One region of the Bacillus sp. KICET-3 genome, then DNA from elsewhere that is predicted to be linked to it. Evidence: riboswitches for the same ligand, from Rfam matches in the RefSeq annotation. Region 1 holds a riboswitch; each other region holds the start of a gene.
The links. Region 1 has a riboswitch for S-adenosylmethionine ahead of R5H20_RS06990 (methionine biosynthesis PLP-dependent protein). Riboswitches for the same ligand answer to the same signal wherever they lie in the genome.
Positions count from the first base shown of each region.

Region 2: another riboswitch for S-adenosylmethionine. It lies ahead of R5H20_RS08915 (YezD family protein); the one in region 1 lies ahead of R5H20_RS06990 (methionine biosynthesis PLP-dependent protein).
Region 3: another riboswitch for S-adenosylmethionine. It lies ahead of metK (methionine adenosyltransferase); the one in region 1 lies ahead of R5H20_RS06990 (methionine biosynthesis PLP-dependent protein).
Region 4: another riboswitch for S-adenosylmethionine. It lies ahead of mtnK (S-methyl-5-thioribose kinase); the one in region 1 lies ahead of R5H20_RS06990 (methionine biosynthesis PLP-dependent protein).

Region 1 covers NZ_CP137345.1:1,389,637-1,397,453, forward strand. Annotated here, with positions in the region: gene galU (UTP--glucose-1-phosphate uridylyltransferase GalU) at 1-697, opposite strand, end outside; gene R5H20_RS06970 (GtrA family protein) at 726-1,121, opposite strand; gene R5H20_RS06975 (GNAT family N-acetyltransferase) at 1,365-1,784, opposite strand; gene R5H20_RS06980 (YjcG family protein) at 1,794-2,303, opposite strand; gene R5H20_RS06985 (esterase family protein) at 2,369-3,085, opposite strand; SAM riboswitch class I at 3,349-3,466, shown strand; gene R5H20_RS06990 (methionine biosynthesis PLP-dependent protein) at 3,533-4,651, shown strand; gene metC (cystathionine beta-lyase) at 4,648-5,823, shown strand; gene R5H20_RS07000 (DUF819 family protein) at 5,877-7,076, opposite strand; tRNA gene R5H20_RS07005 (tRNA-Val) at 7,266-7,338, shown strand; gene R5H20_RS07010 (hypothetical protein) at 7,531-7,817, shown strand, end outside.
Region 2 covers NZ_CP137345.1:1,759,861-1,767,677, reverse strand. Annotated here, with positions in the region: gene cobA (uroporphyrinogen-III C-methyltransferase) at 1-14, opposite strand, end outside; gene cysC (adenylyl-sulfate kinase) at 172-765, opposite strand; gene sat (sulfate adenylyltransferase) at 782-1,918, opposite strand; gene R5H20_RS08925 (sulfate permease) at 1,944-3,008, opposite strand; gene R5H20_RS08920 (phosphoadenylyl-sulfate reductase) at 3,020-3,721, opposite strand; gene R5H20_RS08915 (YezD family protein) at 3,809-3,913, opposite strand; SAM riboswitch class I at 4,029-4,134, opposite strand; gene pyrE (orotate phosphoribosyltransferase) at 4,325-4,957, opposite strand; gene pyrF (orotidine-5'-phosphate decarboxylase) at 4,954-5,673, opposite strand; gene R5H20_RS08900 (dihydroorotate dehydrogenase) at 5,642-6,577, opposite strand; gene R5H20_RS08895 (dihydroorotate dehydrogenase electron transfer subunit) at 6,577-7,347, opposite strand; gene carB (carbamoyl-phosphate synthase large subunit) at 7,344-7,817, opposite strand, start outside.
Region 3 covers NZ_CP137345.1:3,516,141-3,523,957, forward strand. Annotated here, with positions in the region: gene R5H20_RS17900 (glycosyltransferase family 4 protein) at 1-1,120, shown strand, start outside; gene asnB (asparagine synthase (glutamine-hydrolyzing)) at 1,167-3,065, opposite strand; gene metK (methionine adenosyltransferase) at 3,291-4,493, opposite strand; SAM riboswitch class I at 4,840-4,981, opposite strand; gene pckA (phosphoenolpyruvate carboxykinase (ATP)) at 5,176-6,759, shown strand; gene R5H20_RS17920 (cation:dicarboxylate symporter family transporter) at 6,892-7,551, shown strand; gene R5H20_RS17925 (DUF2584 domain-containing protein) at 7,534-7,776, opposite strand.
Region 4 covers NZ_CP137345.1:1,538,674-1,546,490, reverse strand. Annotated here, with positions in the region: gene R5H20_RS07785 (pyridoxal phosphate-dependent aminotransferase) at 35-1,225, opposite strand; gene R5H20_RS07780 (carbon-nitrogen family hydrolase) at 1,320-2,099, shown strand; SAM riboswitch class I at 2,181-2,324, shown strand; gene mtnK (S-methyl-5-thioribose kinase) at 2,409-3,596, shown strand; gene mtnA (S-methyl-5-thioribose-1-phosphate isomerase) at 3,609-4,691, shown strand; gene R5H20_RS07765 (hypothetical protein) at 4,700-4,813, opposite strand; gene R5H20_RS07760 (methylated-DNA--[protein]-cysteine S-methyltransferase) at 4,902-5,399, opposite strand; gene R5H20_RS07755 (PAS domain-containing sensor histidine kinase) at 5,404-7,617, opposite strand.

The DNA of each region.
Region 1 (7,817 bases):
ACGCGTCTGTCAGTTGTATTTCATTCCCCGCGCCTTTTTGGGTACGCTCAAGAACAGGGAAAATGGATGGCTCTAAAATATAGCGTCCCATGACGGCGATATTCGAAGGCGCTTCTCGAACAGCCGGTTTTTCGACCAAGTCTTCGATGTCATATACTTTATTTTTCTGCGTGGCTGTCTGAATGATCCCGTATTTGGAGACATCGGCCGGTTCGACACACTGAACGCCGATGACAGATGTTTTATATTCTTTATATACGTCGATGAGCTGCTGCAAGGCCGGTTTTTCCGAGATCATGATGTCGTCGCCGAGCAGGACGGCAAACGGCTCATCACCGATGAAATGCCGCGCCGACAAAACCGCGTGTCCGAGTCCGAGCGGCTCTTTTTGGCGGATGTAATGGATGTTTGCTAAGTCGGCAATGTTCTGAATCTCTTTTAATAGATCATGTTTGTTTTTATTTAATAGATTCTGTTCGAGCTCAGCAGACCGGTCGAAATGATCTTCAATCGAGCGCTTGTTTCTTCCTGTAATGATGAGAATATCTTCTATGCCTGATTGAACGGCTTCCTCCACAATATATTGAATGGCAGGTTTATCAACGATCGGCAGCATTTCTTTCGGCTGCGCTTTTGTCGCAGGCAGAAATCTCGTTCCCAACCCGGCTGCGGGAATAACGGCTTTTCTTATTGTCATGATTATTCACTCCTGTTCATTTCAATTCTTAAGAATTTGTTTCAGGTTCTTGAAACACCCATAGGCGGTTACCGATAAAATTCATCACCATTCCTCCGAGGGTCGCTATGATTTTGCTGGAAAAGAGAGACAAGCCCCCTTTTTGAAGAACGTAGAGGATAAGAAAGGTGATCCCTGAAGCTGCAAGGTTTATCAGGAGAAAACGGAAAATCTCTTGTCCGCGGACCTTTTTTTTCACCCGGAATGTCCACGTGCGATTCCAGATATAGCTGTTTGCCATGCCGGCGGTATATGAACAAACCTGTGCGAGAAGGTAGGGGACATTGACCGCCGTAAGCAGGAAAAATACCCCGAAATCAATCAATGTGTTTCCGGCTCCGACAGTGCCGAAGCGGCATAAGGTGGCGAATTTGGTTTTCATCATAACGGCATTCGATTTTTACCTCCCAACAGGAGAAACGGGCTGTGCACCCTTCCTGAAAGCTTACACATAACCTTAGCGAATAATGTTGAATAAACGATAAACAAAAGATGAACAAACTATGAAATATTGAGGGGCGGGGGAAAAGAAAAACCGTTCCGGATGTGGAACGGTTCATTGGCCCGCAGGAGGAGATATTGGCGGCGTGCGGCACCTGAAGCCCGCTTTTACGCGCCTTGCGGGAAGTTATTCTTTGATCATTTTGACGTGAGGAATATCCGCGTCTAAAAATTCTTCGGAGGCGACTTTGTAGCCGTGTTTTTCGTAAAAAGGAACGGCTTGTGTCTGGGCGTTCAGCATGAATCGGGAAGCGCCCTGTTTTTTCGCTTCCGTTTCCAGCGCCTCCATAATCAGATTGCCGATACCTGAGGAACGGTGGCTTTTTAAAACACAGATTCGCTCCAGCTTTCCGTACCCGTCAACAAGGCGAACGCGGCCGGCTCCGACCGATTCTTTTCCGTCATAGATGACAAGGTGTGAAGATTCCTGTTCGAGATGATCCATTTCTTCTTCCGGTGAAACATGCTGTTCTTTGATAAATACTTCTGTTCTGACAAAAAAAGCGTCTTTAAGCTGCTGATCATTCTTGACGATGACGGATTTCACTTGTTGTCTTCACACTCCTAAAATAAATGTTTCATAAACGGTCCAAGAGCCGTTGTCCAATTGATAAAGCAGGTGAAAGCGGTCGATGATTTCTTCATGTGTCGCGTCTCTCATTTTAAGCGTTCCAAGGACATCGGAATGCTCATCATCAGAAAGGTTTTGGGCAATCGTCACATGGGGAACAAACGCATACTCCGGCTTGTCTTCCAAAACGCCGCTGTACATTTTTTCATGCAGCTCCGTTAATTCCGCTGTCGGTTCCGCTTTCATATAAATCACATTATTGACCGGGGCAAAAGAACTGAACTTTGTAATTTTCAGCCTGATCGGCTTCAGCTCTTTAGAAAGTTCTCTCAGGTGTGCAACGACTTTGCCGATATCTTCTTCAGAAGATTCAAACGGTGTTCTTAATGTGAGGTGGGGCGGGATTAAAGCGTAATTCGGATCATAGCGTTTCCGGTAGGAATTTGCAATGTCCTGAAGTTTTTTTGATGGGAATAGCACAATACCGTATTTCATTTTGTTCCCTCCTTAGACAATTTATATGGTTTTAGTATATCAAAGATCAGCTTAGATACGGAGAGCTAAAGCATTTTTTTTAAGGCGGGCGTGATTAAAGGCTGCCAGTACGTCCACTTATGGTCTCCGTCAAATGTTTCAAAGTGATAGTTCATGTTCTCGTTTTGAAGCAGCTCCTTCAGTTTTTCATTTGGAGCGGTAAAGTCCAAAATTTGATTGTCGGTCGTTTTGACTTCGGTTTCTTTTACGCCGATTTGGTGGTACACCGAAATGAGCTGCAGCGAAGCGGAGGTTTCGACTTTTTCAAGCACATGGCTGTCGACGTACGGGGACTGCATAATGACATTACCGAACATATTCGGGTAATCGAGCGCAGTCATGAGGGACACGGTTCCCCCGAGTGAATCTCCGATCAGCGTCCTGCCAGGTCCGACTTGATATGTTGGATATTCCCGGTCTGCGAAAGGAACCAGTTCATGTGCCAAAAAGCGCTTATACGCTTCGAATTTCGGCCCTTCCGGATGGTATGTGTGCCTTCTTTCCTGAACGCTTTTGTAAGGGACGCCGATGACGATGCACCGTTCAATTTCACCGTTGTGTAACAGTTCTTCGATCTGCCGGCTGATGCGGCCCAAACGGAAATAGTCATGACCATCCTGGGCGATGATGACATGGTATTTGTAGAGCGGGGAATAGCTGGAAGGCAAATAGACCAACAGCTCCATTTCTTCGCCGAGCTCTTTTGAGTAAAGCTTTTTTTCCTGAATGACTCCTGTTTTCATAGTCAAGCTGAATTCCTCCAGAAAGTAGGTTGTTAACGTTTCCAACATTGTAACACGAATAGTGCGAAAATTCTCTTCGTAACTGCAATTTTCGGCTGACCCGGGTTGCGTCCGGACTACATTAGTCTGCCGCTACAATGTGGCAAGCTTTTTCTGATCCGGGATTTCATCATATCATATCAAGGAGATAAAGATTCAAAAAAGGCTCTTGAAAATTCTCCTGAATTGGGGTAAAGTAAAGAACAATCAGAAAATTAAAGACATTCTTATCACGAGAGGTGGAGGGACTGGCCCTTTGAAACCTCAGCAACCGGCTGCACCTGACAATGTCAGTGCACCAAGGTGCTAAATCCAGCAAGCGACATGCTTGGAAGATAAGAGGAAGCGTTTATCCAACCCCTTCTTCTTATGAAGAAGGGGTTTTTACTTTTAAAAGGATGGTGTCATATGACTGAACATGTACAAACAACACTGGCGCAAATCGGAAACCGCAGCGATGAAATAACGGGAACCGTCAATCCGCCGGTTTATTTCTCCTCCGCATACCGCCATAAAGGAATCGGAGAATCCACCGGATTTGATTACATCCGCACAAAAAATCCGACAAGACAGCTTGTGGAGGACGCAATCGCAAAACTCGAAGGCGGAACGCGCGGCTTTGCGTTCAGTTCCGGCATGGCCGCCATTCAGACGATTATGGCGCTGTTTCAAAGCGGAGATGAGCTGATCGTCTCCTCGGATTTATACGGGGGGACATACCGCCTGTTCGAAAACGAATGGAAAAAATACGGACTGCGCTTTTTGTACGATGATTTCTCAGACGAGGACTGTATCAAGTCAAAAATCACGGAAAACACGAAGGCGCTTTTTGTAGAAACCCCGACAAACCCGCTCATGCAGGAAACCGATATTAAAAAAGTCGCGGAAATCGCCAAGGAGCACGGCCTGCTGCTGATTGTGGACAATACGTTTTACACCCCGGTTTTGCAAAGGCCGCTTGAGCTTGGGGCTGATCTTGTCATTCACAGTGCGACAAAGTATTTAGGCGGCCACAACGATCTTTTGGCTGGACTCGTCGTGGCAAAAGGCGAAGAGCTGTCAGAGGAAATGTTTCAGCATCAAAACGCCATCGGCGCTGTTTTATCCCCGTTTGATTCATGGCTGCTCATGAGAGGCATGAAGACGCTTGCCCTCAGAATGAGGCAGCATCAGGAAAACGCCCGGGAGCTCGCCGCGTTTTTGGAGGAACAGGAGGAGGTTGCAGACGTTCTTTATCCAGGAAAAGGCGGGATGCTGTCATTTCGCGTTCAAAAAGAAGAATGGGTCAACCCGTTTCTGAAAAGCTTGCAAACGATCTGCTTTGCTGAAAGCCTGGGCGGGGTTGAGAGCTTTATCACATATCCGGCGACACAGACCCACATGGATATTCCCGAGGACATCCGGATCGCGAACGGCGTCTGCAACAGGCTGCTGCGCTTTTCGGTCGGAATTGAGCATGTAGCCGATTTGAAGCATGACCTCAAGCAGGCATTGCAGAAAGTAAAAGAGGAGGCGGTCAACGCATGAGCAAGGGGAGCTGGACGTTCGAAACTAAACTCGTACACAACCAATCAAAAACAGACGGAGCAACAGGAGCCGTCAGCGTGCCGATCCAGCACGCATCGACCTTTCATCAAAGCTCGTTTGACCAGTTCGGCGAATATGATTACAGCCGTTCCGGGACTCCGACGAGAAAAGCGCTTGAAGACGCGATCGCCGAGCTTGAAGGCGGGGCGCGCGGGTTTGCTTTTTCTTCAGGCATGGCCGCCATCTCCACCGCTTTTTTGCTTTTATCAAAAGGAGATCACGTTCTGGTCACAAAAGATGTCTACGGCGGCACGTACCGGATGATTACCGATGTATTGAGCCGCTTTGGTATTGAGCATACTTTTGTCGATATGACCGATTTAAATGAAATTGCACTAAACATCAAGGAAAACACAAAGGTGATTTATCTTGAAACCCCTTCGAACCCGACGCTCGGGATCACGGATATCAGGGGCGTCGTCAAGCTTGCCAAAGCGCACGGCTGTCTGACTTTCCTTGACAACACGTTTATGACCCCGGCGCTTCAGCGGCCGCTTGAGCTTGGTGTTGATATCGTCCTGCACAGCGCGACGAAATTTTTAAGCGGGCACAGCGATGTCTTATCAGGTCTTGCCGCCGTCAAAGATGAAAAGCTCGGTGAAGCTCTCTATAAGCTGCAAAACTCTTTCGGAGCGGTTCTCGGCGTGCAGGACTGCTGGCTCGTCCTAAGAGGATTAAAAACGCTCCAGGTGCGCCTCGAAAAAGCAAGCCGAACAGCTCAGCAGCTCGCCGAATTTTTTGCAGACCACCCGGCTGTCAAGCAGGTGTATTATCCGGGGCTATCTTCACATCCGGGCGCCTCTGTGCATAAGCACCAGTCAAACGGCGCCGGCGCGGTTCTCTCTTTTGAGCTGGAGAATGCTGAAGCCGTTAAAAAAGTCGTGGAGAATGTTACTCTTCCGGTTTTTGCCGTCAGCTTGGGGGCGGTTGAGTCGATCCTTTCCTATCCGGCGAAAATGTCACATGCCGCAATGCCGAAAGAAGAGCGGGAAAAGCGGGGAATTACCGATGGCCTGCTGAGGCTCAGCGTCGGTGTGGAAAACGCGGATGATTTGCAGGAAGATTTTGCGCAAGCCTTGCAAGCTGCAGCAGGGACGCTTGCCCGGTCATGAGCGGGCAAGCGAAAAGGCCGGGAATTTGCTGAACACCCCGGCCTTTATTCGTTTTAAAGCAGACTGGCAAACCAGGTCCCCATGAAGGTTCCGACATAGTTGCCAATGAGGTAGCCGAACGTCCCGACCAGCATGATCGGGGCGACAAGCTCGCGCCAGCCTTTCCCGATCGCCATCGCCGCTGCAGTGGTCGGACCGCCGACTGCGGCGTTGCAGGCCAGGAGAATCTCTTCGAGCCGAAAGCGGAGCGCCTTGCCGGCCGCCAATGAAACCAACAGGTTGGTCATCGCAACGACAAAAACAAACGCTAAAAGGAGAGGCGCATTCGTCAGGATGATTCGCAAGTCCGCAGGAATGCCGATCACGACAAAAAATAAATAAATCAGATAAGTGCCGATTTCCTGTGCACCGCGAAGCTTTTGAAAGTAGCGGGGAAAAGCAAACGTCGCGGAAAGCGTCAGCGTTGTCAGAAGCAGAAACTGATCGCCGAGAATTCCGGATAAAAACTGAATAAAAACCGACCCGCCGTCAGATGGGAAAAGCCCTTTAAAAAAAGAAGCCGCTTTAACTGAAACGGCAACAATCGCGAATGCCGTTCCCAGATTCATGGCAATGTCTCTGAGCGACATGTCTTTTCTCTTCCAGTATGATTCGGCCCGATTTTTTCCGGAATCGGAAATACAGGCAGAGGGAAACCGTTTTTGAAACCATTTTAGCGACGGTATACCCATCAAAATAAAAAAGAGCAGTGCCATCATAAAATTATCGGCAACAACGGTTGAAGAGACATATTCGCCCGGAGTTTGAAACTTTGCCGCCATCGCCGCAAAATTAACACCGCCGCCGATATAAGAAGCGCTGATCATTCCGCCGATTTTATCAAGGTATGGAATCTGATGCCTGAACAAGAAAAACGCAAGTATACTGCCGATGACCGTGCCGACGGAGCTGATGCAGAAAACGAGCAGAAGCCGTCCGCTTTCTTTGAAGATTTTCCGTACATTGATTTGAAAAAGCAGCAAAGGAATCGCAAGCGGAACGACATACGTCCACACCGCGTCATAAACGGGCGACTCGGTCGGAAGAACGCCGACATTCGTAAAGAGCATCGCCCCACCAAGCGCGATCACCGCCCCGGATACAGCCGAAGCCCAGCGGTATCGCTGCTCCAAAAAGATGCTCACAGCCGCCCACACCGCAATAAACCCCCAGAGCACCCACATATCATCAGGTGAAATCAAAGACGAATTCATGTAAGACCCCCTCTTCGCATTGAATATTTTGAATTAACTGATAATAAAACAGTGTAATAGGGAACAGAGGATTGATCAATAGCAAACATTCGCAAACATAAAAAAATGAAAAAAAGTAGTTGACGAAACAATATAATCTGCATATAATAGAACTTGTCAGTAAGACAAATACCCAGTGTTACATATCATGATTCCGTAGCTCAGCTGGGAGAGCGCTACCTTGACAGGGTAGAGGTCGCTGGTTCGAGCCCAGTCGGAATCATACCCAAAACCCTTGCATAGAAAGGGTTTATTTTTTTTGTTCTTTTCTAAAAAACAGCTCGAAAAATTCAATTAAGTAAGCGGAACTTTTTGGCTGGTACCTGCCTGTAAGACCGTGGGTGCCAGGATATATAACTTAGATTGCGGGGCATACTTACAATTTAGTATAATTTTACCTATAGGAGGGGGAGAATTGAAAGAAACACCATTTTACAAAACAAACTGGTTTACCATACTTATGATAATTGTACTTTTTCCAGTCGGTTTAATTCTAATGTGGGTTAATAAAAAATGGACGGTTTTAACACGCATTGTCGTTAGTTCCGTAGTTGTTGTTTTAGCCGCGTTAGGGTATTTTACTCAAAGTCCGCAGTCGGAACAAGTTACAGCACAGGTCAAGGAACATAAAGAAAAAACAAAGCCTGCGAAGGCACCGAACAAAGAGGAAAAACCTCAAAACAATCAAGTAGTAATAAAAGA
Region 2 (7,817 bases), 370 kb from region 1:
TACACTTTCCCCATTTTGTTTCTTTCCCCCGATCGAATCAAAATCTTTTCTCTTCATTATAAATCATAAAGAAAGCGTTCGGTTGTTGAAAATATCACAGGTACCAAACGTTTTCTTTATGAAATAGGAAAGTGCATCTGCTGCACTTTCCTATTCACGCGTTTTCGGTTTTTATTTCGCTTGCGCTTTCACATATTCGACGAGCCGGTCTTTGCACTCGTTCCGGTCATGACTCCCCGTATCGAGTACGAGTTCAGGCGCTTCCGGTTCTTCGTATGGTGAATCGATTCCCGTGAAAAATGGAATTTCTCCGTTTCTCGCTTTTTTGTACAAGCCCTTCGGATCTCTTTGCTCACACGTTGCCAAATCACATTTGACATACACTTCATGGAACTCGTTTTTCTCGACGAGCTGTCTGACCAGATCGCGGTCTTCTTTAAAAGGAGAAATAAACGCCGTAATCACGATCGTGCCCTGTTCGACGAACAGCTTGGCGACTTCGCCGATCCGGCGGATGTTTTCTTTACGGTCCGCATCGGAAAAACCGAGATCTTTGTTCAGGCCGTGTCTGACATTATCACCGTCAAGCACTGTGACCTGAAAGCCTTCTTCAAACAGTTGGCGGGCGGCTGCGTTGGCAATTGTCGATTTCCCCGATCCGCTTAAACCCGTCAGCCAAATGATCGAGCTTTTATGCTTGTTTTTTTCGTGATATTCCTGTTTTGTAATGGATGCTTCATGCCAAACGATGTCTTTATTCACCAACAGTCTCCCCCCTTTTTTAAGAAACTCCGGCCGCTAAGCCTTTGATTAATGTTTGAATGACCTCAGGACGGCTGAATGTGCTTGGCGGGAATTCGCCGTTTCTCAGCATTCCCCGTACCTTTGTGCCGGACAAAATGACATGGTGTTCTTTGTCGTGAGGGCATGTTTTCGCCGTCGCCATCGAGCCGCATACATTGCAGTAAAAGCTGTGTTCAAATTTCAGCGGCGTGATGCCGATTTCTTCAGGTGTGAATTGATCGAACAGCTCCTGTGCCTCATATGTTCCATAATAATCGCCGACTCCCGCATGATCTCTTCCAACGATGAAATGGGTACAGCCGTAATTTTTTCTGACGAGCGCGTGGAAGATCGCCTCTTTCGGGCCTGCATAGCGCATGGCTGCCGGAAAGACGCCGAGGAAGACGCGGTCTTTCGGGTAGTATCCGTCAAGAAGCACTTGATAGCTTTCCATCCGGACGTCTGCCGGAATATCGTCTGATTTGGTTTCCCCGACTAACGGGTTGAGGAAAAGTCCGTCGACGGTTTCCAGCGCGGTTTTTTGGATGTATTCATGCGCTCTGTGCACCGGATTCCGGGTTTGGAATCCGACAATCGTTTTCCAGCCGAGCTCGGCAAACTTCCGTCTTGTCTCCGCCGGTTCGAACGTATGAGCGGGAAACTGTTTTTCGCTGCGTTTGATGAGTGTAATCGGGCCGCCGACATAGACGTTTCCCCGTTCAAACAATTTTTTTACGCCCGGATGGTTGAGATCATCGGTTTTATAGACGTTGACCGCTTCTTTTTTCTTGTCGGGCGTATAGATGTCTTCGATGTCAATGACCCCGTATGTTTCCCCTTGATATGTGAGACGGACGGTATCGCCGATTTTTAGCTCGGCGGCTTTTCGTTCGTTGACGGGAAGGCTGATCGGAAGCGTCCAGACTTGACCGCCTGCAAGTCTCATATTTTCAACGACTGATAGGTAGTCTTTTTCTGTTAAAAAGCCTTGGATCGGGCTGTATGCACCGATTCCAACCAGCTCCAAATCGGCAAAAGCGATCAAATCAAGTTCGATTTCCAGTGCGATATGTTGAACATCATATGCTTCATTGACGCGGATAACCAATACACCGCCGTGTGGCGCTAAACTCATAACATTATTTCCCCCTACTAGATGTTTAAATTCCCCCGCCCTGTTCATGGACGGAGCTATGTTCTTTTTTCACTGCCCTCACCAGGCTGATCGTCCCGACAGATGCCAAAAGAACGCTCGTAACGACGATGAGAGCATAATAGTCTCCTTTTAATAAAAGGCTGACCAGCATATAAGACAGGCTTAATGAAAGGAACGGCGATACGATCCACACTTTCAGCATCGTTTTGACCACCTGTTTATGAAAAACATTGCCGCCGTTTTTCGCCATGCCCATCCCGATAATAGACGATGATGTCACCTGTGCGAGCGGAACGGGAAGGCCGAACATGGAACTGAGAATGACAAGCCCGGCTCCCGTGCTTGAAAGAAGGATTCCTTCTCCTTTTGAAAATCTGGTAATCTTTTTGCCGTTTGTTTCAAGAACGCGGCGGCCCAATAAAAGGGCGCCGAGCGCGACAAACAGTCCGCCGTACAGCGTTCCTTCCCCGACTGTCAAAACATGTGCCGCCACCAAAGGGCCGACAGCGTTCGCGACATTGTTCATTCCCGCTGAAAAAGCCTCAAAAAATCCGCTGATTAACAGCAGAACCGTCAAAATCTTCGCTTTGTTCCCCGCAGCGCGGCGCTTTATTGTTTTCTTCATAAACTTTGCCATGGCAAAGGTAAAAGAAAAAGCTGCGACCGGAACGACTACCCAGAACAGGACGATGACAAACAAAGATTTGACAAACAAAACTTGATATGCGACACCTACTCCGACGACAGATCCGACTGTCACTTCACTCGTTGAAAGCGGGATGCCGAGAACATTTGCGATAAAAAGCGACAAGGCGGCGGACCCGATGATAATGCAGACGATTTCAAGCGAAATCACCCGCTCGGGAATGATGCCCGAACTAATCGTTTTCACGACGTTCCCCCCGCCGATGACGGCTCCGGAGAGAACGCCGGCCGCACAGATCAAGAGCGCGTGAAGCTTTTTTTTCACCGCTTCAGATCCGTAGGCGATGCCCATGGAAGCCGCTGCACCGCTCGCTCCGATGTTCATCGCAAAAAACATGCTAAATAAAATGGCGGCAAGTTCCATAACTCATCTCCTTACTCGTGTAATCCGCATTCTGTTTTATTTGATCCATTCCAGCGGCCGGAGCGGAGATCGTCTATCGTAAAAGCCGGAGAGGTGCACGGCGCGCAGCCGATGCTCGGGTATCCTTTGTCATGGAGCGGGTTGTACGGCAGATCGTGTTTTGTCACATATCTCCAAATATCCTTCCATGTCCAATGGATGAGCGGACAGACTTTGATAGACTTGAATTTTTCGTCTTTATTTAAAAAGTTCGTCTTTCTCCGCCCTTCGGATTGCTCGCGGCGCAGCCCTGACAGCCATGCCGGGTAAGCTGACAGCGTCTCGCGGAGTGGAATGACCTTCCTCATTTCACAGCAGAAATTCGGATTGGTCTCCCACAGTTTGTCCCCGTATTGCTGAGCCTGCTGTTCAACCGTAAGCTCCGGTTTCTTCATGATAATCTGAAGGCCCGGATATCGTTCTTTGACAGCCTCAATCGTGTCATACGTTTCTTTAAAATGCAGACCTGTATCAAGAAATACGATGACGGCGTCCTTTTTCACCTTATAAATCAAATCAATCAGGACGATCCCTTCGATTCCGAAGCTGCATGCGTATACGAGCTGATCCCCGTAATGGCCGTACGCCCATTTCAGGACCGATAATGCCCCTTTATATGAATCATCCTCTTGAAAAGCGATTTTTGGTTCTTCCCATGTACTGTAAGTAAATATTTTCGGTTCCCCCTTTTTCGCCAACAAAAAAACGGCTTCCAGCAGAAAAAAACTTCTGTGAAAACCGCCTCTAGTTTGTCTAGTCAGCTATTTCAATCTTATTTTTTCATTTTTTTCGATTTGAATGACCTTTCCATCTTGAACAACGAATGTGATGGATCCGTAATTCATGTCTTTCAGCATGTCTTTCATTTTGATGATCACTTTTTCGAGCTGCTCATCTCTTTTCATTGCCAGCTCCTCCTCTGCCCTAAAAAATTAAAATCTTTCTTCCAAATTTGAAAGAAAGACGAGGAACTTTACATATTCCTTATCTCTCAAAATGAGCGCATTTTGCTGGACGTAGCACCTTGCGCTTGCACGCAGGTTGCCGGGTTTCATCGGACCAGTCCCTCCACCGCTCTTGATAAGTCTGCTTTTGTTATTTTAAAATTTTAGCACAATTCGAACAAAAGTCAACCCGACTTTTTTTATAGGATTAATGAAAAATAAAAATGATGCTATTTTACTATATTTCAACCGGTCAAAAGCATGAAAAAAACAGAAAAACCGCGGTTTCATCAAATTAAAAAAGCCGTTCCCTTAAAAAGGGAGACGGCTTTCTTATTTTTCAATCCAAGCTCTCGACTCGGGATTTGCTTTCCACTCTTTCAGTTTTCCGGCATCGGCTTCACTGATGTATCCTCCGGCAAGCGCGGTTTCCGTCAATGTATCGTAATCGGTCAGGGTGTGATACTCGACATCCGCATTCTTAAAGGCGATGTCCGCTTTCGGAAGACCGTATGTGAAGATGGCGGCGACGCCGAGGACATCGCAGCCGGCCTTTTTTAGAGCGGAAACCGCTTCAAGCACGCTTCCGCCCGTCGAGATTAAATCTTCAATAACAACGACTTTCTGTCCGTTCTTGACCGTCCCCTCAATTTGATTTCCTTTTCCGTGCGCTTTCGGTTTGCTTCTGACATAGCACATCGGCAAACGGAGCCTGTCAGCGGCAAGGGCGGCATGCGGTATGCCCGCTGTCGCCGTGCCTGCGACCATTTCCGCTTCCGGAAATTTGTCTTTTATCAGCCCGGCGAGGCCTGACGCGATATCATCCCTCACTTCGGGATATGACAGCGTCAAACGGTTGTCACAGTAAATCGGCGACAGCATGCCGCTCGCCCATGTAAACGGCTCGTTCGGCCGCAGGAAAACCGCCTTGATCGCTAAAAGATGGCTTGCAATTTCTGTTTTCATGCTTTGATCCCCTTCCATTCCCGTACTATTTTCTGATATGCAGCAACCGGATCCTCAGCTTTGGTGATAGAACGGCCGACAACGATCGCCGACACGCCTTTTTCCTTTGCATCGGCCGGGGTCGCTACTCTGACCTGGTCGTTTTTCTGATCATCAGCCAACCGGATTCCAGGCGTCACAGTCAGAAACGACGGAGATACCTCCTGATAGATGCGCTCTGCTTCATGGACGGAACAGACAACGCCGTCCAGCCCGCTTTCCTCTGCGAACCTGCTGTAGTGAAGAACGGTTTCCGCAAGCGGCGTTTTGATCAGGAGCTCCTCATGAAGCATTTCCGGAGATGTGCTCGTCAGCTGTGTTACGGCGATTAATGACGGACGTTTTTGTCCGGCGGACGTCCCCGCCTCAAGACCTTCAAGAGCGGCTTCCATCATCCGTTTTCCGCCTGCAGCGTGCACATTGACAAGATGGACGCCAAACCCCGCCAGCCTTTTCATTGCCTTATATACGGTCGTCGGAATGTCATGGCACTTCAAATCAAGGAAAATGCGGCAGTTTCTATGTTTTAATTGTTCAAGAATTGAAGGACCTTCCTGATAAAACAGCTCCATCCCGACTTTCACAAAAAGCTCCTCTCCGTCAAACCGGTTCAAAAACGCAAATGTTTCCGGCGCAGATGCAAAGTCAAGCGCGATGATTGGCGGCGTATTGTTCATGCTTCCAGCTCCTTCCGATGCATTCGGTCAAAGACCCGTATCCGTATTTTTCTAAAACGCGCGGCAGTTCTTCAATGATCTCCGGGCAGGCGAATGGATTGACAAAATTGGCAGTGCCGACCGCGACTGCGCTTGCCCCCGCCAGCAGGAATTCAAGCACATCTTCCGCAGACTGAACGCCGCCCATGCCGATGATCGGGATGTCTACCGCCTGACTGACTTCATAAACCATCCTGATGGCTACCGGTTTTACGGCCGGGCCAGATAATCCTCCGGTCTTATTTGCCAAAATCGGCTTGCCCGTTTTCAGATCGAGCCTCATGCCGATCAGCGTGTTGATCATCGTCAAACCGTCTGCCCCCGCTTCTTCAATGGCTAAGGCGATGTCAGTGATATTGGCGACATTTGGAGACAATTTGACATAGACCGGAACGCTGGACACTTGTTTAACAGCCTTTGTCAGCTCGGCTGCCATTTCCGGACGTGTACCGAACGCGATCCCGCCTGTTTTGACATTCGGGCAGGAAATATTCAGTTCAAGCGCGTGGACATTCGGAGCTTTGCTGATTTCTTCGGCAACCTCCACATAATCTTCAAGCTGTGATCCGGCTACATTGGCGATAATCGGTGTATCGAATTGTTCCAGCCACGGAAGCTCGTGCTCCATGACAGCCTGAAGACCGGGATTCTGCAATCCGATCGCATTGAGCATGCCCGCTTGTGTTTCTGCGACCCTTGGCGTCGGATTCCCGAAGCGGGGCTCGCTCGTTGTCGCTTTGATCATGATCGCCCCGAGGCATGAAAGATCATAAAGGTTTGCAAACTCTTTTCCAAAACCAAAGCATCCGGATGCCGGCATGATCGGATTTTTTAATTTGAGGCCGGGCAAATTTACGTCAAGCATTACAAAAGCACCTCCTGCGCTTTGAAAACAGGTCCGTCCAGACAAACTTTTACATACGGTTTTTCACTTTGATCCGTATGGCATACACAGGCAAAACAGGCGCCGATTCCGCAGCCCATCCGCTCTTCCATCGATAAATAAACCTCTTTTTCGGGATAGCGGTCTTTCAAAGCCTTTAACATAGGGGTCGGGCCGCAGGCGAGCAGATAGTCAAATTGAAGGCCTTTTGCCTCGATGACATCGGTGACAAATCCTTTCTCCCCATGGGTGCCGTCCGCTGTGGCAATATATACAGGGCCGTACTCGGCAAATTCCCGCTCGTAAAACACGTCTTTGGCTGACGCAAACCCCAACACATGCACAACATGGACGCCCCGCTTTGTCAGCTGTTTGGACAGTTCATAGAGAGGGGGGACGCCGATCCCTCCGCCGACTAGAAGAGCCGTTCCGCCGGATTTGAGCTCGTCTGCCGGAAATCCGTTTCCCAGAGGGCCGAGGCAATCGACGAGATCGCCTTTTTCCTTTAAGGAAAGGAGCCGGGTTCCTTCTCCATCCTTCCGAAAAATGATCGTCATTTCCTGTTTGTCCCTATCAATCCGGGCGATGCTGATCGGACGCCGTAATAAAGGAGCGACAGATTCAGCGACTTTCAAATGAAGGAACTGGCCGGGGGCGCTGCACGATTCAGCGAGCTCCCCTTTCAGCACCATTTGGTAAATGCCGTCAGCGATGCAATCATTGGAACGAACCGTCATATATCCCTTTTTCATTTGACGGCAGCCGCCTCTTGAGCCATGTTGGCAGCAGGCATATGATCCGCGCGGAAGCTCATGCTCTCAAGCACCCGTAAAATCGCTTCGGCCGTATCTAATGACGTCAGGCAGGCCACACCGTTTTCGACGGATTCGCGTCTGATTTTGAACCCGTCTCTTGCCGGCTGCTTTCCTTTTGTCAGCGTATTGACGACGAACTGCGCTTCCCCATTGCGGATGACGTCAAGCAGATTCGTGCCTTCCTCGCCGATTTTCCCGACGGTTTTCGCTGGGATGGATGCTTCCCGCAGATAGCCTGCCGTACCTGCCGTAGCCAATATGTTGTAGCCGATGGCATGGAAGCGTTTGGCGATATGAAGGCCTTCTTCTTTGTCCTTGTCAGCGACGGTCAGGAGCACAGATCCGTAGTTCGGAATCTGGATGCCTGAGGCAATCAGCCCTTTGTAAAGCGCCTTTTCCAATGTCGT
Region 3 (7,817 bases), 2.1 Mb from region 1:
CACCGACACATTTACGCCCGATGTCAACGGCTGCGCCAGGACTTTAAAAAAGTACACGGACTACCTGGAGGCGAGAGGTATCCCATTTAAAGTGTTTGCACCCGAAAGCACGCATGAAACACAATTTTCAAGCAGTATCCGCCGTTTCACCAGTTTGCCGTTCTTCTTATACCCCGAGTGCAGACTCGCTCTCCCCAACCTCTTGAAAATGAAATCAGAGCTTCATACCTTCCATCCTGATCTTATTCATATCGCGACACCTTTCAATATCGGCCTTGCGGGGCTGAAATATGCAAAAAAACAGAACATCCCCATCGTAGGCTCGTATCATACCGATTTTGACCAGTATCTTGCCTATTATGACCTGCACATGTTTTCCAAACTTTTATGGAAGTATATGCATTGGTTTTATAAACCTTTTCAAAAAATCTTTGTTCCTTCAAATGAAACATTGCGGCAGTTAAAGGCAAAACAGTTCAAAAATCTATCCATTTGGAAACGCGGAGTGGACTGCTCTTTATTCCATCCAGATTTTCGCTCCGGAAAAGTGCGGGAGCAATATGGAATAAAAGAAAAATATCTTTTGAGCTATGTCGGCAGGCTCGCGCCTGAAAAAGACCTGGAAACGCTGTTAAAGATCGCGGACCACCCAGCATTGCAAAAAGATGTTCACTGGCTCATCGCAGGAGACGGACCATTAAAAAAAGAACTTGAGAAACGCGCTCCCGTCAATATGACATTTGCCGGCTATGTAAAAGGCAAAGAGCTATCAAGCATTTATGCGAGCTCGGATTTGTTTGTATTTCCTTCTCCGACAGAAACCTTCGGGAACGCCGGCCTTGAAGCGCTCGCCTGCGGAACGCCTGTAATCGGAGCGGACGCCGGCGGCCTGAAAGACTTTATTCAAAACGGAAGGACCGGTTTCCTTGCGGAGCCAAAAAATCCGGAAGCATTTGCCTCACATGTTTTGCATGTCCTCTCCAATGCTTCTTTGAAGCAGCGGATGGAACACGAAGCGCGAAGCTATGCCCTCACCCAATCGTGGGATGCCATTTTTGACAATCTTCTCGCCGGGTGTGAAGAGGTGCTGGCCGACTATCCAAGAGAAAAGCCTGCTTAAAAATAGAAAAAAGGTTTTCGATTGCTCGAAAACCTTTTTCATCTGCTTACACGATAATGACTTCCTTAGGCTGGTGATTTAATTCTTCCGGTACGTAGCGTTTTTCAACGAAAATGCTGTGCCAGATCATAAAGATGAGAACCGTCCAGATTTTTCTGCTGTTATCCGCTTTGTTGGCGCAATGGTCTTCAAGAAGCTGAAGCACATAATCTTTATGAATATATGCATCTGTTTGGCTTTCTTTAATAATGCCCACAGCCCAATCATGCATTTCATTTTTCAGCCAGTGGCGGATCGGCACAGGGAAGCCCAGCTTTTTGCGGTTTAGTACATGATCAGGAACGATGCCTTCGGCCGCTTTTCTAAGCAGATACTTTGTTGTGCCGTTTTTTGTTTTCAGTTCTTCCGGAATTTTTGAAGCCGCTTCAAACACGACTTTGTCCAAAAATGGAACGCGAAGCTCGAGCGAATTAGCCATCGTCATTTTATCTGCTTTCAACAGGATGTCGCCGCGGAGCCATGTGTGAATGTCAACATACTGCATTTTGTTGATCTCGCTATATGACTTGCTTTCTTCAAAATACGGCTTTGTCACATCACAATATGTGAGGTTTTTGTCATATTGACGAAGAAGCTTCGATTTCATGCCTTCTTCAAAGATCTTCGCATTGCCGATATATCTCTCTTCAAGAGGCGTGCAGCCCCTCATTAAAAAGCTTTTTCCTTTCATGCCCTCAGGCATCGCGGAAGCGACACGCAGAAGCATCTTTTTCAAAGGAGACGGAATCCGTTCGAACGGTTTCAATGACAGCGGCTCGCGGTAAATATTATAGCCGCCGAAAAGCTCATCCGCCCCTTCTCCGGATAAGACGACCGTCACTTGTTTTTTCGCTTCCTTCGCGACAAAATACAAAGGAATCGCGGCAGGATCTGCTAGGGGATCATCCAAGTGCCAGACGATCTTCGGAAGCTCTTTCATGTATTCTTCAGGTGAAATGATCGCGCTGTAGTTTTCTACGCCGACCTTCTCGGCAGTTTCTTTCGCCACGTCAACTTCACTGAAGCCCTCGTGCTCAAAACCGACGGAGAATGTTTTTAAATTCGGATGAAATTGTTTGGCAACGGACACGATAAAGGAAGAATCAATACCGCCTGAAAGGAATGAGCCGACAGGCACGTCGCTTCTCATGTGAACCTTGACGGAATCAAAGATGGCATCTCTTACTTCCTGGACAAGCTTGTCCTCTTCCGACTGCACAGGCTTAAATTGAACTTTCCAATATGTTTTAAATTGAATATCTTCATTTGGGCGAAGCGTAAACTGCTGGCCCGGTCCCACTTTTTGCACCTTTTTATCAAGCGTTTCAGGCTCAGGTACAAATTGGAATGATGTATACTGCTGAAGCGCCTTTTCATTGAACTCCAAATCAGCGCCGACAGGCATCAGGCTTTTTCTTTCTGATGCGAAGTAAACGTGTCCGTCCGTTTTTGTAAAATAAAGCGGTTTGATCCCAAACGGATCGCGCGCGCCGTATAAAAGCTGCTCTTTTTTATCCCAGATCAAAAATGCAAACATTCCCCGCAGCTTTGATGCCGCCTCTTGTTTATAGTGACGGTATGTCGCAAGGAGAACTTCCGTATCTGAATCGGTATTAAATTCGTAACCTTTTGAGAGAAGCTCGTCTTTTAATTCTATATAATTATAAATTTCTCCATTAAAAATAATCCAGTATGAATCATCTTCATATGACAGAGGCTGTCCTCCGTTTTCAACGTCAATGATGCTCAGCCTTCTAAATCCGAAGCCTACATGTTCATCATGATAGTACCCATCATCGTCGGGACCGCGGTGTACAATCATTTCATTCATTTGCTTAATTAATTCTTCCTGGCCTGCTGTCTCGGATGATGGGCGATGATTGAATACCCCTACAAATCCACACATAGTATTGCCTCCGATTTTTTAAGATTTCATGCAGATCGTTCTGCTGCATTATTAGACATGTATTTAAAGAAAACGTTTCAAAAAACTTGAAAAATGTTCACATTAGAATACTTGCTTTCTACAATCAAACAACAATATTAAATCTGGATATTTTTCAAGTTTCAAAAAATCCGCGTGTTTATGCCATCGAAAAATAAAGCCGCTTATAAGTAAGCGGCTATGCGATTATTCCCCTAATGCCTCTTTGCGCAGCTGGTCTGCTTTGTCTGTACGCTCCCAAGGCAGATCAAGATCAAGGCGTCCGAAATGACCGTAAGCTGCCGTCTGTTTGTAGATCGGACGGCGCAAATCAAGCATTTTGATGATGCCGGCAGGTCTTAAATCAAAGTTTTTACGGACAACTTCGATCAATGTCTCTTCGCTCGCTTTTCCAGTGCCGAACGTATCGATTGAAATGGACACCGGCTGTGCGACGCCGATCGCATAGGCAAGCTGCACTTCACATTTATCGGCAAGGCCTGCTGCCACGATGTTTTTCGCTACATATCTCGCTGCATAAGCGGCTGATCTGTCAACTTTTGTCGCGTCTTTACCGGAAAACGCTCCGCCTCCGTGGCGAGCATATCCGCCGTAAGTGTCGACAATGATTTTTCGTCCTGTCAAGCCTGCATCGCCTTGCGGTCCTCCGATGACAAAACGGCCTGTCGGGTTAATAAAATATTTTGTATTTTCATCGATCAGGTCTTTCGGAACAACCGGATTAATCACATATTCTTTTAAATTGCGCTGAATCTGCTCAAGTGAAATTTCCGGATGGTGCTGTGTTGAAATGACGATTGTGTCGATGCGCACCGGTTTATTATTCTCATCATACTCGACTGTCACCTGTGTTTTTCCGTCCGGACGCAAGTATGGAAGAATTTCCTCTTTGCGCACTTCAGTCAAACGGCGGGATAATTTATGAGCAAGGGAAATCGGAAGAGGCATGAGCTCATTTGTTTCATTACAAGCAAAACCGAACATCAAGCCTTGGTCTCCGGCTCCGATCGCTTCGATTTCAGCGTCGCTCATCGCTCCCTCGCGAGCTTCAAGCGCCTGGTCAACCCCCATCGCAATATCGGGAGACTGCTCATCTATCGACGTTAACACCGCGCATGTTTCAGCATCAAAGCCGTACTTTGCGCGCGTGTAGCCAATTTCTTTAATCGTTTCACGAACCGTTTTCGGGATATCCACATATGTGGATGTTGTAATTTCACCGCTTACCAGCACCAATCCGGTTGTCACAGATGTTTCGCATGCAACGCGGGCATTCGGATCTTTCTTTAAAATTTCGTCTAATATACTATCCGAAATCTGATCGCAAATTTTGTCCGGATGTCCCTCCGTAACTGACTCTGATGTAAATAACCGACGATTTTTGCTCATGTATGTTTCCTCCTGTATATGAAGATCAGCCGTGATCTTAAAGTATGATACGGAACTCGTCTCTCTTAATTATATGACGATACTCGGGCTTCATACTCTCTCATCCTGAAAGAATTTTTCATTGTCGTTGCGGGACCCTAAGCCGGACCTCCCGTTTCGCGGGAGCGGCTGTAGCATCTCCTTTCGCCCAGATACTCGGCTAAAACCCTTCACTTATATGTGAAAAACGCCCAGTACCTTCCTCTTAAAGGCATGATTTTTTTAGCAATTTTTGTATGCTGATTTATGCAATAAAAAAACCTTTTCCTGTTCACTGAGGAAAGGGTCTGGTAGTGCGTACCTTTCACTCTTATCGCTCAAGGTATTTTAAAACCTTGCATCAGGTTAGCACCGTAGTTGTCTCAATACTGTGTTACATCTTTTATGATGAAGAGAAACCGGTTGCTGGGCTTCATTGGGCCTGTCCCTCCGCCAGCTCGGGATAAGAGTATCCGTTCAATGAAATATCTTATCTTAAAATGACTTGTCATGTCAATATTAGTTGAAATAAATTTGCACACTGAATGTAAAGAAAAAACCCGAACGAATTTTGATAAACGGTATAGACTATAAGATGAAATGTGTTATACTATTTCTACATTAATGTTATACACATTAAAAAACACGCAAAGGAAGGTTTTTTATGAACTCTGTAGATGCAACTGCCGATTTACAATCGTTATTGTCAGGCAAAAACGTTCAAATTAATTTATCCGTTCCCCATTTGGTTGAAAAAGTTCTCGAGCGCAAAGAGGGGATTTTAACATCTTCAGGAGCCGTGCGGGCGACGACCGGTACATATACCGGCCGCTCACCGAAAGACAAATTCATCGTAGAAGAAGAAAGCGTAAAAGGGAAAATCGACTGGGGCGCTGTCAACCAGCCGATTTCGGCAGAAGCGTTCGACCGGCTCTACACAAAAGTCGTCAACTATTTAAAGGAACGCGATGAATTATTTGTATTTGAGGGTTTTGCAGGCGCAGACGAAAAGTATCGGCTTCCGATTACAGTGGTCAATGAATTCGCCTGGCACAACCTGTTCGCAAGACAGCTGTTCATCAGACCCGACGGAGCCCGCCAAATGACGGCTGAGCAGCCTTTTACGATTCTTTCCGCGCCAAACTTCAAAGCCGATCCCCTGCTTGACGGCACAAGATCGGAAACATTCATCATCGTATCGTTTGAAAAACGGACCATTTTAATCGGGGGGACAGAATACGCCGGAGAAATGAAAAAATCGATTTTTTCGATTATGAACTATCTTCTTCCCGAACGAAACATATTGCCGATGCACTGTTCTGCCAACATTGGCGAGGAAGGCGGCACAGCTCTCTTCTTCGGCTTGTCGGGCACGGGGAAAACGACGCTTTCCGCAGATCCGAACAGAAGGCTGATCGGAGATGATGAGCACGGCTGGTCAAGTACGGGGATTTTTAATATTGAGGGCGGCTGCTATGCAAAATGCATTCATTTAAGCGAAGAAAAAGAGCCCCAAATTTACCGGGCGATCCGCTTCGGCTCCGTTCTGGAAAATGTCGTGGTGGACAGCGATACAGGGGAGCCGGACTATGATGACGCATTTTACACAGAAAACACGAGAGCCGCTTATCCGATCGATGCGATCGATAACATCGTCAAACCGAGCATTGCCGGACATCCGACAACGATTGTATTTTTAACGGCAGATGCCTTCGGAGTCCTGCCTCCGATCAGCAAGCTGACGAAAGAACAGGCGATGTACCACTTCTTAAGCGGGTATACGAGCAAGCTTGCCGGGACGGAGCGCGGAATCACCTCTCCTGAAGCAACCTTCTCAACCTGCTTCGGTTCACCGTTCCTTCCGCTTCCGGCTCATGTATATGCGGAAATGCTCGGAAAGAAAATTGACGAACACGGCGTCAGCGTGTTCCTTGTCAATACAGGATGGACCGGCGGTGGCTACGGCGTCGGGGAAAGAATGAGCCTGGCCTATACGAGGGCTATGGTGCGGGCCGCGATCGAGGGGGATTTGGACAATGCGGAGATGAGAACAGACCGGATTTTCGGCCTGCATACCCCAGTACACGTACCAGGCGTCCCTGACCAGGTGCTTGAGCCTGCCAAAACGTGGGCGAATGAAAAAGAATACGCAGAAAAAGCGATACACCTGGCAAACGAGTTTAAAAAGAACTTCAAAAAGTTTTCCAATACAGGAGACCTCGAAAGAACAGGAGGCCCGTTTGTTTAATGGAACACCCGCAGCAGCGTAATCATACGCTGCTGTTATTTCAAACTGGAATTTTTTGAATTTTCAATAAAATAACGCTTTCATATGATAATATTTTTAAAAAACATTTGTATATTTCAGGAGGACACTTCTATGGAATTTGGATTGCTGCCGAGGATTATCACGGCAATTGTTCTTGGTGTTATCATTGGAAGCTTTGCACCGCTCTGGTTTGTCAAAACCGCCGCCACGTTTAATGACATGTTTGGGAACTTTATTCAATTTGTCATTCCTTTTATCATTCCAGGAATTGGGCAGATCGGCCGCGGCGCGGGGAAAATTCTCGGGATTACCGCGGGCATCGCCTATGCCTCAACCATTATTGCGGGCCTCTTGGCGTATCTGGCTGGATCAAACCTGCTTCCCGCCATTATTTCCGGTCAGCAGCTGCAAGAGTTTAAAAATCCGGAAGAAGTCCTGCAAAGCGGATTTTTTACAATTGAAATGACGCCCTTTATGAGCATCATGAGCGCGCTCATTTTCGCTTTCATTATGGGGATTGGAATTACCTATCTGCCAGGCAAAACGCTTAAAAATGCATTTAATGAATTTCAGACAATTGTTATATCTGGCACAGGACAGCCTGGGAACGGCCACGAATGTCACCGGGGACGGCGCTCTCACGATGCTCATTCACAGACTGACTTCAAAAAATGGGGTTGGAAAAGAAGAGGATGCACCTGCATAATCATACAGAAAAGCCAAGGACGTCCTATACGACCTTGGCTTTTTTGCTTAGTTCGTGGAATTTAAAGAAACGAGTCTATATGTTAAATGAGTGCGTCCTTCCGACCATTCCAGACGCTCCGCACGGGCTGTCCCTGTCACATCACCGCTCTTCGTCTTTCTCACTTCTATCGGCACATGAAGAGGGTAAACCCGATAGCCTTCTTTTTCAAGCGTAAACAAATTTTCCTCGACCCGCGTTTCTTGTCCTTTTGTTACGATCATCGTATTAAATTCTACTGGCATTCCCACCTGAAATCCCCCTCCTTTTTACTCTGTTCACTTTAGTTTAC
Region 4 (7,817 bases), 150 kb from region 1:
TTATTTTGAATTATCCCACCGTTTTCCGCGGTTGTCAATGAGAGACTTCCGACTTTTTGAAAATATTCAGCTCGGCGATCCGGTCGGCAGCTTCCCGCAGACGTTCTTCGCTTGTCAATAGACCGACTCTCACATATCCTTCGCCAAATGCTCCGAATCCTTTGCCGGGCGCCATGACGACATGCGCTTTTTCCAAGAGAAAATCGGAAAACCCTTCAGATGTAAAGCCTTCCGGAACAGGCATCCATGCAAAAAATGAGCCCTCTGGGGCCTGCGCTTCCCAACCGATGGCGCGGACGGCTTTCATCCAAACGTTGCGTCTTTTTTCATAGCGTTCATTTTGTTCCTTGACACAGCTTTGATCTGAAAGAAGCGCGACCGCCGCGGCGTCCTGGACTGCTTTAAAGAGGCTGACATACATATGATCCTGGTATAGGTTCAGCGCTTCAATCACCGAAGCATTTCCAGCGGCGAATCCGACTCTCCAGCCCGCCATATTATATGTTTTGGAGAGCGTATAGATTTCGATGCCGGCTTCTTTTGCTCCATCAGTTTCAAGAAAACTCACCGGCTTTTGCCCGTCATAGCCGATCGCCCCATAGGCAAAATCATGAACAACACAGATCCCGTGCGTTTTCGCGAGGCTGACCGTTTCCGCAAAAAACGCCGGCGTCGCCTGGGCTCCCGTCGGGTTGTTCGGATAGTTCAGATACATGAGCTTCGCTTTTTCCTTTATGTGTACTGGAATTTGGCTGTAATCCGGCAAATAGCCGTTTTTCTCCAACAGCGGCATCGTTTCCATGTTCGCTTTTGCCAGTCTGACGCCTGACCAATAATCCGGATAGCCCGGGTCGGGAACAAGCACCGTATCGCCGGGATTCAAGAGGCATTGCGGCAGCTCTACAAGCCCCGCCTTCCCTCCGAACAATACGGCGATTTCTTTATCAGGGTCAAGCAAGACGCCGTATTCCCTTTTATAAAATTCAGCGGCCGCCTGTTTCAGCGAACGGCTCCCCCGAAAAGAGGAATATTTATGATTTTCGGGATTCCGGACCGCTTCTGTCATCGCGTCAACAATGTGTCCCGGTGTCGGCTGATCGGGATTTCCCTGACCGAGATTGATCACATCATGGCCGGCGGCTATCTTTTCGTTCACCTTTTTGACCAAAGAAGCAAAAAATTGCTCGGGAAGCTGTTTCAATAGATCAGAAAGCTCAAATTTCATTTTTTTCACCCGCTTTGAAAAATTCTTGAAATGATAGTCCATCATCATATATTGTTAAAGATAAAATGTAAAGCAAAAAATGAGGTGGCTCAAAGTGAAGTGGACGATTTCCTGCCTGCAATTCGATATATCATACGGAAACCCTTCAGAAAATTTTAAAAAAGCAAGCCGGCTGGTCGAAAGTGAAAGCCGGCACGCGGATATTTTGATTCTTCCCGAGCTTTGGACGACTGGCTATGATCTAAAAAACCTTGATGCAATCGGAGACGATGAAGGAGAGCAGACCAAAGAATGGCTCCGGCAAACGGCGAAAGCGAACAATGTCCACATTGTGGGCGGCTCAGTCGCCGTCAAGAGAAAAAGCGGCGTATACAATACGATGTACATCGCCGACAAAAACGGAAGACTTGTAAAAGAATACAGCAAAGCTCACCTTTTTCAGCTGATGGATGAGCATCTTTATTTAGCTCCGGGATCGGGCGGAGGCTGCTTTGAGCTTGAAGGCGTCAAAGCAGCGGGTTTTATCTGCTATGACATCCGTTTTCCTGAATGGATCAGGAAACACACGTCAAAAGGAGCCGGCATCGTATTTGTATCAGCTGAATGGCCGCATCCGCGCCTCGATCATTGGCGGACTCTATTAACGGCCAGAGCGATCGAAAATCAATGTTTTGTCGCCGCCTGCAATTGCTCGGGGCATAACCCGGAAAACGAATTTGCGGGCCACAGCATGATCATTGATCCGCTCGGACATATCCTCGCCGAAGCCGGGCATGGAGAAACGGTGATCAGAGCCGAAATTGACCTTGATGACATCAAAAAAGCCAGGGGCCATATTCCGGTATTCGAAGACATTCGCAAAGATTTATATTAAAAAGTGTTGACAAATAAACATCGTTGCTGGTAACATTTTCAGCAACTGACTGACTGAAATTTTAAAATTTTATATTGATTTCTCTTATCGAGAGTTGGGTGAAGGACTGGCCTTATGATCCCAACAGCAACCGACCGTAATACCATTGTGAAATGGGGCGCGAACATGTTTGCGCCGCTAGGGCACGGTGCTAATTCCATCAGATTGCATTCTGAGAGATAAGAGAGGCGGACACGACGAATTAGCCTCTTTCTCTCACAGAGAAAGAGGCTTTTTATTTTTTGCAAACGACTTTAGGGGGAATCAAATATGACTGTAACGAAAACCGCTGTATACGAAACATTGACAGAAAGCTCGGCGGCTGCACTCGCCGTGCGCCTGGGACTCTTTTCGAGCAAAAGCACGCTGACCTGCCGGGAAATCGGAGACGGAAACTTGAATCTTGTCTTCCATGTTTATGATAAAGAGCAACAGAAAGGATTGATCATTAAACAGGCTGTCCCTTATGCAAAAGTTGTCGGTGAAAGCTGGCCGCTGTCGCTGGACAGAGCAAGGATTGAAAGCAGCGCGCTGATCAGGCAGGCTGAACACGTCCCGCATCTCGTACCGCGGGTTTATTATTCAGACACGGAACTCGCCGTGACCGTCCTGGAGGATCTTTCACACTTGGAAATCGCCAGAAAAGGATTGATCGCGGGCAACGATTATCCGAATTTATCGCGGGATATCGGGGAATTCCTCGGGAATACATTGTTTTATTCTTCCGATTATGCCCTTGATCCGCATATCAAAGAGCGGCTGGTCAAACAGTTTGAGAACCCTGATTTATGCGACATCACGGAAAATCTCGTGTTCACAGATCCTTTCTTTGACCATGAGACAAATGACTTTGAAGAGGAGCTTCGTGATGAAGCTGAGACCATATGGGCTGATGATGAATTAAAACGCGAGGCTGCGAAATTGAAAAACCGGTTTTTGACGTCTGCGGAAACGCTTATTCACGGTGATTTACACACAGGCAGCATTTTTGCAGGAGAAAAGGAAACAAAGGTCATCGACCCTGAATTTGCGTTTTTCGGACCGATCGGTTTTGATATCGGACAGTTTATCGCCAACCTGCTTTTAAATGCGCTGGCCCGGGAAGACGCAGAACGCGCCCCGCTATACACCCATGTTGAAACTGTATGGGACACATTCAGCAGGACTTTCAGCGATGCGTGGAAAAAGGATGCCCGGAGCGCGTACCGAAACACGCACGGAAGCCTTGAAGAAACGCTGAAAAAAGCGTTCGAAGACGCCGCGGGCTTTGCCGGGTGTGAAATGATCCGCCGGACCATCGGGCTTTCACATGTGGCGGATCTTGATACAATCGTTCCATTTGCCCGGCGGATCAGCCAAAAGAAACTCGCCCTTGCCATCGGCTCAAGGCTGATTAAAAAACGCGCGGATTTCCGGTCGCCGCAGGACATCATTAATACGTTTAAAGAACTAGCTTGAGGAGTGAATGACATGTCAGAGCAATTTGCTGTCCCCCGTTCTGTAGAGTGGGAAGAAACATCCATTAAAATCTTAAATCAGCAAAAGCTGCCCGGGAAGACGGAATATCTCCATTTAACAACAAAGGAGGACATCTATGATGCGATCAAAACCTTAAAAGTCCGCGGGGCTCCGGCCATCGGAATCACTGCCGCGTTCGGTCTGGCTCTCTGCGCCCAAAGCATCGATACGGCGGATGTTTCCGAATTCCTGAGCAAAGTCAGACAAATCAAGGATGAATTGAATGGGGCAAGACCGACGGCTGTCAATTTATCATGGGCGCTTGAACGGCTTGTGAAAAGCGCGGAAGGGGCGAAATCGGTTAATGAAGCAAAGACCGATCTCGTTCATGAAGCGATTCAGATCCAGATTGAAGATGAAGAAACATGCCGGCAAATCGGACAAAATGCGCTGCAGCTGTTTAAATCAGGCGATAACATCATGACGATCTGCAATGCGGGTTCGATCGCGACAAGCAGATACGGAACGGCGCTTGCTCCTTTTTATCTGGCGAAAACGAAAGACCTTCATCTCCATATATACGCATGTGAAACACGCCCCGTTCTTCAGGGCGCGAGATTAACAGCGTGGGAGCTGATGCAGGGCGGAATCGACGTCACGCTCATCACCGACAGCATGGCCGCACACACGATGAAAGAAAAAAATATTTCAGCGGTCATCGTCGGAGCCGACCGGATCGCCAGAAACGGTGACACAGCGAACAAAATCGGAACCTATGGTTTAGCGATTTTAGCGAAAGCCTTTCAAATTCCATTCTTCATCGCCGCTCCCCTTTCAACCTTTGATCCATCGATTTCAACAGGTGACGCCATTCCGATTGAAGAACGCGATCCGGATGAAGTCAGACAAATCGCAGGTGCGCAAATTGCGCCGAAAGAGGTGCCTGTATTCAATCCGGCCTTTGATGTCACTCCCCATCATTTAATATCAGGAATTATAACAGAAAAGGGGATTATCACCGACAGGTTTGAAGCGGAAATCGCCGCGCTCTTTTCCGTGCCCCGCCCGGATGCTCCCGCTAAGGCCCTTTATTAAAAAAGGCTTTAGCGGTTTTTCATCGATTGGATAATGTCTTGTTTCTGTTCTTTTGTCAGGACATGCAGCTTGACGAATAATTCAGCGTAGCCTGCAATTTTTTGCGGGCGGTTTGTTTTCATCTATTCGTCCTCCTTTTCACCGAGGCCAACATTTTTAACTTAATAAAATTATATGTCGCAAGAGAAAAAAAGAAACAGCATGTTTTCATTATTTTCCTTTATAAGGAATTTTTTCGATTTCAAGCAGAATCGCTTTTTTATCGATTTCATTTCCGGCATAGCCGGTCAGTGTTTTATTTTTTCCGATGACACGGTGGCACGGAATGAAAATCGGAAGCGCGTTTTTCTTGTTCGCCTGGCCGATCGCGCGGACTGCTTTTGGCTGGCCGATTTCCCGGGCAATGTCGGAATAGCTGCGTGATTCCCCGTAAGGAATGGTTTGCAGCGCCTTCCACACTTTTTTCTGAAAATCCGTCCCTTCCTGATGCATGGGTAGCGTGAACGTTGTGCGCTCTCCTCTGAAATATTCTTCCAGCTGCTGTTTTGCCTTTTGCAGCAACGCCGTTTTCTTCTGCTTCAGCTCTTGATCCTTTTTGATCATGCCGTCCAATTCTTCTTTTTCAAAAAGCAAATGTGTGATATGTTCAGTTTGCTCCACAAGGTATGCCTGTCCAAAAGGCGTAGTCATTTCAATGTAAAAACCCATGATGCTATAAAGCCTCCTCCTCATGCTGCTGCCGGATCGGGAGAGTCAGGTGGAATGTCGTGCCTTTCCCCTCTTCACTCTCAACCTCTATTTTTCCGTTGTGTTCTTCAATAATTTTATAGCTGACCATCAGCCCAAGTCCAGTGCCCCGCTCCTTTGTCGTATAAAAAGGCTCCCCCAGCCGCTTTAATTTATCCTCTGTCATACCGATTCCTTCATCGGTGAGCGATACGATGATATGATCGTCATCTTTCGGTTTGATGGTCACATAGACATTGCCCCCGTCAGGCATGACTTCGATTGCATTTTTCAAAATATTGATGAAGACCTGCTTGAGCTGATTGGGTTCACAATAAATCAGCGGAATTTGCCCCTCGCAATTGAGATGCATCTGCACATTGTCAAGGTTTGCCTGTGCATGCAGAAGATCCATGGTGTCCTGCATGATTCTCACGACATCCTTTTTCTCATACATGATCGCCTGCGGCTTCGCAAGGATGAGAAACTCCGTAATAATCGATTCAATCCGTTTAAGCTCAGATGTGATCACATTAAAATAAAGTGAGTGATCCCCCTCTTGAATGCTGCCCTTTAACAGCTGGATAAACCCTTTTAATGCCGTCATCGGATTGCGGATTTCATGGGCGATCCCCGCCGCAAGCTCGCCGACGACATGGAGCGTATCAGATTTACGCAGCCGTTCTTCCAGCTCCTTCCGTTCCGTCACATCCCTGAACATCGCCAGATTCATGTTTTGGATAATATTTCTCTTAAATGAAAATTCCAAGATTCGTTTTTGATCGGTTAATAGAAATGGTATGTCATTGTCCATTTCCTCAAAGGAAATGGTTTTTGCCGGGGAGGCCGCGTTTTCTATCTGATAGCCGGAGATGACGTCAAGAAGATTGGCGGTTTTTAACCGTTCAAGGGGCAGGCTGAAAATCTTTCCGGCCAGCGGGTTCGCATCTATAATCTCGTATTGGTTGTTGAAGAGAACGATCCCGTCCATTGAGCCGTCGAACACTTTCCTGAATTTCAGCTCGCTTTCCCGCAGTTCTTTTTCCATCTGCTTCCTGTCGCTGACATTTCTCAAGATGGTTAAATCCTGGCTGTCGAACATAATGCGCTTTGATGTGAACTCAAGCTCTTTATATTGCCCGTTTGCCATGCGGAACAACAGTTCAGCTCTGATTTCCCCTTTTTCATTGTACTGCTCTTGAATGGAAAGGTACCGCTTATCGGTTTTATCAATAAAATCCCACATTTTTTTATGCAGGAGCTCATCCATCGGCAGTTCAAAGATTTTGCAGGCGGATTGATTCGCTTTTACGATCCGGCCGTCATTGTTCATAATAATGATGGCATCCATCGCATTTTCAAATACTTCCCGAAACCGCTCCTCGCTTTTAAACAGCTGTTTTTCCATTGAGCGTTTTTCTGTGATATCCCTCATGATCGACATATAAAAGCCGTTTAAAATGTTAGATGTAATCGTCAGATCAAACAGCCTGTATGTTCCCGACCTCAGCCTCACAGGTAATTCACCTTTCGCTTTACCCCTTCTGAAAAGAGCGCTCCAAATACTGTCGAGCTTGCCGGCGTTTTCGGCGGAAACGAACTGCGCCAGCTTTAATTTTGACAGCTCGTCTTTTTCAATTTCGAAGCTTTGGCAAAACGACTGGTTGGCATCAATAAAGCGGCCCTGTTTATCAAAAATGACGATGCCCTCAACCGCCCTGTGAAACAAGTCTTTAAAAAGCTTTTCATTAATGCTGCGTTCCCGTTCCAATATTTTTTTGGATGAAATATCCCTCATCACGACAAAAAAGCAATCTTCCTTAATTCCTTTGTTCGCCGTAAATTCAATATATTTGACTGAGCCGTTATCCAGTCTGATCGCGGCTTCTTTTTTTGCATATCCCCGCTCTAAAAAGCGGTGCACGTTTTGATGTAATTCTTCAGGCGGAACAGCATGCAAAAAATCGAGCGCCGACCGGTTCAGCACATTCTTTTTTTTGCTTTGCAGGATGTTGCAGGCGGCATCGTTCGCCTGAACAATGTTCATCTGTTGATCCAAAATAAAAATAGCATCAAGCGTTCCGTTGAACATCAGTTCATACTGATACAAATCCGCCTTTAACTTTTCGTTTTCTTTCTTCAGTTTTTTCAGCTGGTTTTGCAGATGTAAAGATTCTTTCAAATCAAGAGTTTCCGCCATTTGTTACACTCCTTCTTCAAAACCTATCCTTCAATTATTCTACAAACCGTTCGATCTTCCTTCATTTGTTTCAAACATTTACAAGATTTCCACCGATTTTACAGGTTGATGACGATAAAAAAGTTTCTTACGATTCAGTTACATGGCCCTAACAATGAGGCTTACTTCATAGGAAAAGACAGCGTTTCTACTTTAAAATT